Regions from separate parts of the Cellulomonas sp. Root137 genome, predicted to be linked through region 1. Evidence: riboswitches for the same ligand, from Rfam matches in the RefSeq annotation. Region 1 holds a riboswitch; each other region holds the start of a gene.
The links. A riboswitch is a leader RNA that binds a small molecule or an ion and turns the genes downstream of it on or off. The one in region 1 is predicted to bind S-adenosylmethionine.

Region 1 (3,263 bases):
CCCACGCGTTGAACGCCGACAGCGACGGCCCGGTGTTCCGGATGAGGGTCTGGACCGGACCGTGGATGTACTGGTCGGTGCCCAGGATCGCCCCGCCGAGCACGCGCCCCTGACCGTCGATGTGCTTGGTCGCGGAGTACACGATGACGTCCGCGCCCAGCTCCAGCGGCCGCGACAGCACGGGGGTGGCGAACACGTTGTCGACGATCACCGTGGCGCCCGCGGCGTGCGCGAGCCGGCTGACCGCGGCGATGTCGACCAGGTCCTGCATCGGGTTGGACGGCGTCTCGAAGAACACCACGTCCGCCGGGGTGGAGAGCGCCTCCTCCCACTGCGACAGCTCGTGGCCGTCGACGTAGTCGGTGCGCACGCCCCACTTGGCCAGGATCTCCTCGAAGATCACGACGGTGGACCCGAACAGCGCGCGCGCGGAGACGATGCGCGACCCCGACTGCACGATCGCGGCGATCGACGTGAACACCGCCGACATGCCCGACGCCGTGGCGAACGCGGCCTCGGCGCCCTCGAGCAGGCGCAGGCGCTCCTCGAAGGTGGACACGGTCGGGTTGCCGTAGCGGGAGTACAGGAAGCGGTCGGCCTCTCCGGCGAACGCGGCCTCGGCCTCGGCGGCGGCGGAGTAGACGTAGCCCTGCGTGAGGAACAGCGCCTCGGACGTCTCGTTGAACTGCGACCGCACCAGGCCGCCGCGGACGGCGAGCGTGTCCGGGCGCAGGTCGGTGCGCGGGGTGCGGCGGTCGTCCCAGTCGGCAGGCCCGGGGACGCGCCGGTCGCTCACGCCTGCCGCCAGGGGAGCCCTGCCGCGCGCCAGCCGGAGTGGCCGCGGTGGCCGTCGGTACCGACGTCGCCCTCGAAGCCCTCGAGCACGTTGTAGGCCGGGCCCAGCCCGGCGGCGGTGGCGGCCTGCGCGGCGGCGACGGAGCGCACGCCCGAGCGGCACAGGAACACGACGGGCCGTCCCGCCGCGACGCCGGCGTCGGCCAGCTGCTTGAGGAACTGCGGGTTCGGGCGCCCGGACGGGTACGACACCCACTCGACCAGCGCGGCCCGGCCGTCGATCGGGGCCGAGTCGGGGATGCCCACGTAGCGCCACTCGGCGTCGGTGCGGACGTCGACGAGCACCGCGCTCTCGTCGGACGTCAACAGGTCCCAGGCCTGCTGGGGGGTCAGGTCGCCGGCGTAGCTCATCGAGGTCCTCGTCTCATCGGTCCTGGCGGTAGCACCCTCGGCCGGGCACACGGTGCCCGCGGGTTGCTGCGGCGTCGTCGAGCCAGATCTCTCAGCCGCTCTGGATGGTGGCCGTGATGCTACGCGCGGCGGCGCCCTCCTTCCAAGTGGTGGACAAGGCGTCCCGGTGGGCGAGACGAAGTCGGCGGCGCGTTGACAGCCACCGGGAGGTGCCGGGACCCTCGTTGCAGGTCATGAGCGCCAGCGTCAAGCCCCGGCTCGCTGGCCGGCAACCCTCCTCCGCGGTGGGGTGCCCCGGGTGACGACCTGGCCGCGTCCCGTCCGGGGCTCGGCAAGCGCGGGGTTCCACCTTCTCGACGGGTGTTCCCCCGGAACGTGTCGGAGGACCCACCATGACTGTCACCGCCGAGCGCCTCTCGTGTGCGACCGAGGTGAGCGCCCTGCTCCCCGTGGTCGGCGGCACCACCACCGTCCCGCTCGTGGACGGCACGCACCGCGTCTACGCCAACCTCGACTACGCGGCCAGCGCCCCGGCGCTCGAGGCCGTCGCGGCGCGCGTCACCGAGGTGCTGCCGCTGTACGCGTCCGTGCACCGCGGCGCCGGGTACCTGTCCCAGGTGTCCACCGCGCTGTACGAGTCCGCGCGCCAGACCATCGCGCGGTTCGTGGACGCCCGTCCCGACGACGTCGCGATCATCACGCGCAACACGACCGACTCGCTCAACCTGCTGGCCGGGGTCGTCCCGCCGGGGGGCCGCGTGCTGGTGCTGGACGTCGAGCACCACGCCAACCTGCTGCCCTGGGTGCAGTCCTCCGAGCGGCACGGCAACCGGACCACCATCCTGCCGATCGCGTCGACCGTCGCCGGGACCCTCGACGCGCTGCGCGACGAGCTCGCCCGCCAGCCGTACGCGCTGGTCACGATCACGGGTGCGTCGAACGTGACGGGGGAGGCGCTGCCGATCGACCAGGTCGTCGCGCTCGCCCACGCCGAGGGCGCCCGCGTGGCCGTCGACGGTGCTCAGCTGGTCCCGCACCGCGGCTTCTCGCTGGCCGACACCGACGCCGACTACGTGGCGTTCTCCGGGCACAAGACGTACGCGCCGTTCGGTGCGGGGGCGCTCGTCGGCCGCCGCGACTGGCTCGACACGGGTACGCCGTACCTCGCAGGGGGAGGTGCGGTGCGCGACGTGCGGGCCGATCGGACGGTCTGGCAGCCGGCGCCGGCGCGGCACGAGGCCGGGTCGCCCAACGTGCTCGGCGCGATCGCGCTCGCGGAGGCCTGCGACCAGCTCGCGGCCCTGCCGGCCGGGGCGCTCGCCGCGCACGAGGAGGCGCTGCGCGAGCGCCTGGTCGAGGGGCTGTCGGCCATCGACGGCGTCGAGATCGCGCGCATCTGGCCGGACTCCGCGGCACCGGTCGGCGTCCTCACGTTCACCGTGCCGGACCACGACCCGGGCCTGGTCGCCGCGTACCTCGCCGCGGAGCACGGGATCGGGGTCCGCGACGGCCGCTTCTGCGCGCACCCGCTGCTGGCCCACCTGGGCGCGTCGAACGGCGCCATCCGCGCGTCGGTCGGCGTCGGCACCACCAGCGAGGCGGTCGATCGTCTGGTCACCGCCCTGACGGAGTACCTCGCCACGGGTCCGGCCGTCCGCTACGAGGTGGTCGACGGCTGCTGGGCCGTGGTCGACGACACCCGCCCGCTGCTCGCGGTCCACGGCCTGGACCACCTCGCGGCGACGGCCGCCGCGGCGTGCGGACCGGCCCTGGACGACTGACCCGTCCCGCCCCGGCGGGCTACCCAGCGCTCACTTCGGCAGTTCGCGTCGAGCTCGGAAGTTCCAGCTGCCGAAGTCGACTGCACCTGCCGAAGTCGCGCTCGGGGGCCTGACGGGCCGCGGGTGCATCCGGGCGCGGGGGAACGGACGAAGAGGACACAGGGCGCCCTCCGGGTGCCCGCGCGGTGCGGCGCTGGGCGTCGGCCGCGACCGTCGTCCGTAGGAGCCACCATGAGGATCCGTCGCACGCTCTCCACCCTCGTCGCCGCCGGCCTG
Region 2 (3,263 bases), on a different contig from region 1:
GCGATCACCGCGTCGTCGTCCCACGAGTCCCACAGCTTCCGCGCGACCGCGACCAGCTCGGCCGCACGCTCGTACCGCTCGTCGTGCGGGAGGAACCCGCCGCGCCGGAAGTTCTCGCCCGTGAAGGCGTCGCTGCTGGTCACGAGGTTCCACGCGGCACGCCCGCCGCTGAGGATATCCAGCGTCGCGAACTGGCGGGCCAGCTCCCACGGCTCGTTGAAGGTCGTGTTGATCGTCCCGGCGAGCCCGAGGCGGTCGGTCACCGCGGCGAGCGCCGCCAGCACGGGCAGCGTGTCGGGCCGGCCCATCACGTCCAGGTCGTGGATCTGGCCCTTGTGCTCGCGCAGCCGCAGCCCCTCGGCGAGGAAGAAGAAGTCGAGCTTCGCCTCCTCGGCGCGCCGGGCCAGGTGCTCGAACGACGTGAAGTCGATCTGGCTGCCGGACCGCGGGTCGCTCCACACGGTGGTGTTGTTGACGCCCGGGAAGTGGACGCCGAGGTGGATCTGCTTGCGGGCGCCCATCAGGCGATCGCCGCGTAGCGGTTGACCGGTCGGGCAAGGCCCAGCTGGTCGCGCAACGTCGGACCGGTGTAGCGATCCCGGAACGCCCGTGCGTCCCGCAGGAGCGGGACGACACTGTCGACGAGGACGTCGAGGTCCGTGTGCAGCGAGGCCGGCCGCACGACGAACCCGTCGGCCGCCCCGACCGCGGACCAGTCGAGGAAGGTCTCGGCGAGGTCCCGTGCCGTCCCGACGTGCGTGAGGGAGCCGGTGTCCCACTCGACGCCCTCGAGCTCGGTGAGCAGGTCGAGCCGGGCGCGAGCGCTCGCACGGTCCGGGCCGATGACCACGAACGCGTCGACGAGCACCCGCAGGTCGCCCGGCTCGCGACCGGCCGCCGCCGCAGCGGCCCGCAGCCGGAGCCGCAGGTCGAGTGCCTCGTCGCGGTCGGTCGCGCTGATCCGGACCACGTCGGCGTGCCGCGCGGCCAGGCCGAACGACGCCTCCGAGCCGACGCGCACCACGATCGGCGGCTGCCCCTGCGGCGGACGGGGGGTGATCGACGGACCCTTGACCGCGAAGTGCACACCGTCGTGCTCGACGTAGTGCAGCCTGGCCCGGTCGACGAACCGGTGCGTGGCCTGGTCGCGGATCTCCGCGTCGTCCTCCCAGCTGTCCCAGAGCGCGGTGACCACCTCCACGGCCTCCTCGGCCTCCGCGACGGCCCCCGCCTCGGTGAGAGCCGGGCCTCGGCCCACGTGCGTCGCGTCCTGCTCGTCGTCGGTCCAGCTCACCTGCCACGCCGCCCGACCGCCGCTGACGTGGTCGATCGTCGCGATCGCCTTCGACACGTGGAACGGCTCGGTGTGCGTCGTCGCGACCGTCGGCACCAGGCCGATGCCCCGCGACCGCGGCGCCAGGCGCGCGGCGACGAGCGCGGCGTCGAGCCGGCCGCGCAGCGTGGTGGACCGGGACGGCTGCAACGAGAACGAGTCGTCGAGCACGACGAGGTCGAGCGTGCCCCGCTGGGCGACCTCGACGAGGTGCTGGAGCCGCTCGGCGTCGAACAGTCGCTGCGCCTGCGAGCCGTGGGTCCGCCAGGCGGCGGGGTGCGCGCCGGCGTCGCTGAGGTCGACACCGAGGTGCAGCTGGCGGGGGGTCACCGGAAGTGCCATGGGGAAGGTTCCGTTCTGGGTCGTCAGGGCGCGCCCCGGCGCAGGAGGCTGCGGCGCACGGGGGTGCAGGCGTAGGTGTGTCGAGCGGCGCGGGTACCGCGGCTCAGTCGCTCAGGTGCCGGTCGGGGCCGGCCAGGCGGGAGGTGTCGTCAGCGACAACAGGCGCCGGGACAGCACGGGCGCAGGATCCAGAGAGCCGTCGTCGGCCGTCGGTCCGAGCTCATCGTGCGTCCCTTCGTACCCGCCTGGCGGGCGCTGCGTCGTTGTCGGGCACGAGCAGGACGCTCGCGCAGGACCAGGTCGTCACCCGGGGCACCCCACACGCAGGAGGGTTGCCACCCAGCAAGCCGGGGCTTGTCGCTGGAATTCATGACCTAACAGGTCGGGAAAGTAGGCATAGGTCGTCGGCGTGTCAATGGTCCGCGCCGAAAGTCCAGATGGTGGGACGGATCCGTCCGGTGCGAGGATGGGCGTCTCCACCACCGGCAAGGGAGCACGCGCACGCATGGGCACGACCACCGACGTGACGATCGGCACCGACGACCCGACTCGCCCCGACGTACTCGGCCTGCTCGGGGAGCACCTCGCGGACATGTACGCGACCTCGCCGGCCGAGTCGGTGCACGCGCTCGACCCCTCGGCGCTCGCGGCCCCCGGCATCACGTTCTGGACCGCCCGCGCCGCCGACGGCAGCCTGCTCGGCTGCGCCGCCCTCAAGCAGCTCGGCCCGACGGACGGCGAGCTCAAGTCCATGCGGACCAGCGCCGCCGCACGGGGCCGAGGGATCGGGGCGGCGATGCTCGCGCACGTCCTGGGCGCGGCGGCGGAGCGAGGCCTCCGCACCGTGCACCTGGAGACGGGGACGCAGGACTACTTCGCACCCGCCCGCCGCCTCTACGAACGGGCCGGGTTCGTCGCGTGCCCGCCGTTCGCGGACTACGTACCGGACCCGCACAGCGCGTTCTACGCGCTCACGCTCCCGACGCGGCCGTGACTGCCTCACCGCGATGGCAGGTGGCGGTCTCCTGGGCGGTCGTCGGTGAGGGCGGGCACGTGGCCGTCCGGACGAGCCACTGGTGGGAGGTGGCCGCTGCCGCTCGGGAGCATCGGCCTGCGCGGACGCTCTACCACGGCGCCCTGGAGCTCGTGGTGGACGGCCGCCCGCTCGTGGTCGAGATGACACCCACGTGGGGCCGGGCCACTCGCGAGGTCGTCGCCACCGGCCCGGTCGGCTCGCGCTGGCTCGGCTGGTTGCCGTTCTTCCGCTACGAGATCCGGTACACCCGACCGCCCGGCCCCACGGGGCACGGTGCCACCGTGGTGAGTGACCGCCGCGAGGCCGTCGAGGCCGTGCTCGCCGCCGTCCCGCACGTGCCGCGACTGACGTGGGGCCGCGCGGTGGGACCGGCCCGGGACATGTGGAGCTCGAACTCCGTGGTCTCCTGGGTGCTCGCCGAGGCGGGTCTCCTCGACGCCTGCGCCCCGCCCCCCGGCGGACGTGCACCGGGGTGGGACGCGGGGCTCGACGTGCGCGGCTGAAGAGTCTCGTATTCCGACCAGCTGTGTCCACAATAAGAGACGGTCCTGT
Region 3 (3,263 bases), 810 kb from region 1:
GACGCCGAGGGGATCGAGTCGGTCTCCATGGCCCGGCTCGCCGAGTCGCTCGGGTTCACCACGATGTCGCTCTACCGGTACGTCTCGTCCAAGGACGAGGTGCTCAGTCTGATGTCCGACCGGGCGTCGGGGCGGCCGCCCGTGCTCGGGCCCGAGGTGGGCGGCTGGCGGGAACGGCTCGAGCTGGTCCTCGCCGTCCAGCAGCCGATCCTGCGCGCGCACCCGTGGCTGGCGCGCGCGTCCGCGGTCCTGCACGCGGTCGGGCCCGGGCGGCTCGCCTGGATGGAGGCGATGCTCTCGGCGCTCGACGGCACCCCGCTGACGGAGCACCAGAAGGTGGGAGCCATCGGCCTGCTCGCCTCGCACACCCTGGACCAGCTGCGGATCGGCGAGGAGCTGAGCGGCGCCGGGCGCACCGCGGCCGTCGGCACCACCGCCGGGGGAGCCCTGCCGCCGGACCTGGGAGAGCTCATCACGATGCTCGCCTCCCCGGACGAGCACCCCACACTGCGCCGGGCAGCGAACGCGGGGGCCTTCTCCTTCCCGGAGGACGCGCCCGAGGACGACCAGCTGGACTTCGGCACCGTGCTCATCCTCGACGGGATCGAGAGGCTCATCGCCCTGGCCTCGTGAGCCGCCCACAGCCCCATCGCGTGCACAGGCGGCGCCCACTTGTCAGCCCCGCCGGGCAGACTCGACGCATGACCTCGCCCGACGTCCCGCTCACCGGCCGCTGCTTCGGCGACGGCACCCCGCTGTACGAGCAGTACCACGACGAGGAGTGGGGCAAGCCCGTCCACGACGAGCACGCCCTCTACGAACGGCTCGCCCTGGAGGGCTTCCAGTCGGGCCTCGCGTGGATCACGATCCTGCGCAAGAGGCCCGCGTTCCGCACGGCGTTCGCGGACTTCGACCCGGAGGTGGTCGCGGAGTTCGGTGACGAGGACGTGGCCCGCCTGATGGCCGACGCCGGCATCGTGCGCAACCGCGCCAAGATCGAGGCGACGATCGCCAACGGCCGCGCCCTGCGCGAGCTGCACGCGGCGGGACGCACGCTCGACGAGGTGCTCTGGTCGCACGCGCCCGACCGGACGGGGTACCAGCGCCCCGCCGGCTGGGCCGGGGTGCCCGCGCAGACGCCGGAGAGCCGCGCGCTGGCCAAGGAGCTGAAGTCGCTCGGGTTCCGGTTCGTCGGCCCGGTCACCGCCTACGCGGCGATGCAGGCGTGCGGGGTCGTCGACGACCACCTGGCCACGTGCCCGTCGGCGTGGGGCTCCGCCGGCACCGGAGCGCTCGCCGGGTGAGATTTGCTTCTGGCGGGTGATCGTGCGGGCCGCCCTCTCGGCACCGCGCGCCCTGCGGACTACAGTGCCGCCATGACGGAGATGCCCGACCCCGACGTTCGGCGTGATGCCGCGCGCGCGGCGGCCGAGGCGCTGACGGACAACGTCGTCCCCGACGCAGAGATCCTCGAGGCCGTCCAGGTCGGGCTGCTGTCCGTCCCGGCCGGCTCGCCGAACTCGTGGTTCGACGTCCCGTCCCAGCGCAGCCGCATGCGCTCCTCGAACCTGGTCCCGCGCCGCCCGCACTAGACGGCCGCCGAACCAGGCATGCTCCCGCGGACGGCGACGTCTCACGGGTCGATCACTGTTGCCCAGCATGTGATCTGCGGACTACCATCGCGCCTACCATCCAGAGCGGCCGAGAGACCTGGCTCGACGACGCCGCAGCAACCCCCCTCCTCGCGAGGGTGTGGGTGCTTCCGCCAGGGGCGATGGAGTGAGTCATGCCCCCACAGGACACGTGTCCCCGCACCACCGCGGTGCCGACGACCCGGCCGGTCGCGCCGTGAGCGCAGCCGTGGCTGAGCCCCGCACCCCCGGGCTGCACACCGCGACCGCCCGGCGGGCGCAGAACGCGAACGACCGCCCGACGATCTCGTTCGAGCTCTTCCCGCCCCGGAACCCCGATGCGGCTCCGCGCCTGTGGGCCACCATCCGCGAGCTCGAGTCGGTGCACCCCGACTTCGTCTCGGTCACCTACGGCGCCTCGGGCAAGACCCGGGTCACCACGCGCGCGCTGGTCCGCCGCCTCCTGCAGGAGACGTCGCTCAACCCGATCGCCCACCTGACCTGCGTCGGCACCTCGCGCGAGGAGATCACGACGATCGTCGGGGAGTTCCTCGACGAGGGCCTGCGGTCGTTCCTCGCCCTGCGGGGTGACCCGCCCACCGACCAGAGCGACTGGCAGGCACACCCGGACGGCCTGCAGACCGCGGGCGAGCTGGTCGAGCTCCTGCGCGAGATCGAGGCGCAGCGGTGCCTGGACAGCCCGTCGCAGGCGGTGCGGGCGCGCGTGCGACCCCTGTCCGTCGCGGTCGCGGCGTTCCCGCGGGGCAACCACGCCACGGGCGGCACACGCGCGCAGGACGTCGCGTCGCTGCTGGCCAAGCAGCAGGCGGGTGCGGACTTCGCGATCACGCAGGTGTTCTTCGACGCGGACGACTATCTCGGTATCGTCGCGGAGGCCCGTGAGGCCGGCGTGACCATCCCGATCATCCCGGGCATCATCCCGACCACCGACCCGGCCCGGCTGCTGCGCGTGCAGGAGCTGACCGGCGTCCCGGTACCGAAGGACCTGATCGACCTGCTCGGATCCGCCGACGACGAGCTCGACCGTCATCGGCGGGGCATCCGGGCCAGCGTCGACCTGGTCAACGGCGTCCTGGACGGCGGCGCACCCGGCGTCCACCTCTACACGTTCAACCAGCACCACGCCGCACTTGACCTGCTCGAGGGTGCACACCTCGACGGCGGAGCTCGGACAGCTCCCGACCTGGCCAGCTGGCCGCAGGACACGGCACCCGCCCGACCCCCGAGGGACTGAACCACATGACCGAGAACAGCCCGAAGTTTCCCGCCAGCTCCGTGCTCGGCTACCCCCGCATCGGCCCGCGCCGCGAGCTGAAGAAGGCCCTCGAGGCGTTCTGGGCCGGTCGCACGACGGCCGACGAGGTCGAGGCGACCGCCGCCGAGCTGCGCCGCCGCACCCGCACGCGGCTGGCCGAGCTCGGCCTGGCCACCGACGTGCCGGCGATCCCGAGCGCGTTCTCGTTCTACGACCAGGTGCTCGACGCCACCGCCGTGGTCGGTGCGGTGCCGGCCCGCTTCGCGGACGTCGTCGGCGCCGACGGCGCCCTCGACCTGGCCGGGTACTCGACCGTGGCGCGCGGCCGCGGCGACGACCTGCCGCTCGAGATGACC

Region 2: another riboswitch for S-adenosylmethionine. It lies ahead of ASD18_RS15765 (LLM class flavin-dependent oxidoreductase); the one in region 1 lies ahead of ASD18_RS06135 (rhodanese-like domain-containing protein).
Region 3: another riboswitch for S-adenosylmethionine. It lies ahead of ASD18_RS02180 (methylenetetrahydrofolate reductase); the one in region 1 lies ahead of ASD18_RS06135 (rhodanese-like domain-containing protein).

Annotation. Positions count from the first base shown of each region.
Region 1 covers NZ_LMFG01000001.1:1,275,615-1,278,877, forward strand. The annotation lists gene ASD18_RS06130 (O-succinylhomoserine sulfhydrylase) at 1-733, opposite strand, end outside; gene ASD18_RS06135 (rhodanese-like domain-containing protein) at 793-1,206, opposite strand; SAM riboswitch class I at 1,202-1,317, opposite strand; SAM riboswitch class IV at 1,436-1,550, shown strand; gene ASD18_RS06140 (aminotransferase class V-fold PLP-dependent enzyme) at 1,599-2,987, shown strand; gene ASD18_RS06145 (fasciclin domain-containing protein) at 3,219-3,263, shown strand, end outside.
Region 2 covers NZ_LMFG01000003.1:149,198-152,460, reverse strand. The annotation lists gene ASD18_RS15770 (NtaA/DmoA family FMN-dependent monooxygenase) at 1-521, opposite strand, end outside; gene ASD18_RS15765 (LLM class flavin-dependent oxidoreductase) at 521-1,675, opposite strand; SAM riboswitch class IV at 1,930-2,050, opposite strand; gene ASD18_RS15760 (GNAT family N-acetyltransferase) at 2,181-2,669, shown strand; gene ASD18_RS15755 (hypothetical protein) at 2,666-3,214, shown strand.
Region 3 covers NZ_LMFG01000001.1:461,094-464,356, forward strand. The annotation lists gene ASD18_RS02165 (TetR/AcrR family transcriptional regulator) at 1-633, shown strand, start outside; gene ASD18_RS02170 (DNA-3-methyladenine glycosylase I) at 702-1,304, shown strand; gene ASD18_RS02175 (hypothetical protein) at 1,377-1,592, shown strand; SAM riboswitch class I at 1,686-1,781, shown strand; gene ASD18_RS02180 (methylenetetrahydrofolate reductase) at 1,849-2,886, shown strand; gene metE (5-methyltetrahydropteroyltriglutamate--homocysteine S-methyltransferase) at 2,892-3,263, shown strand, end outside.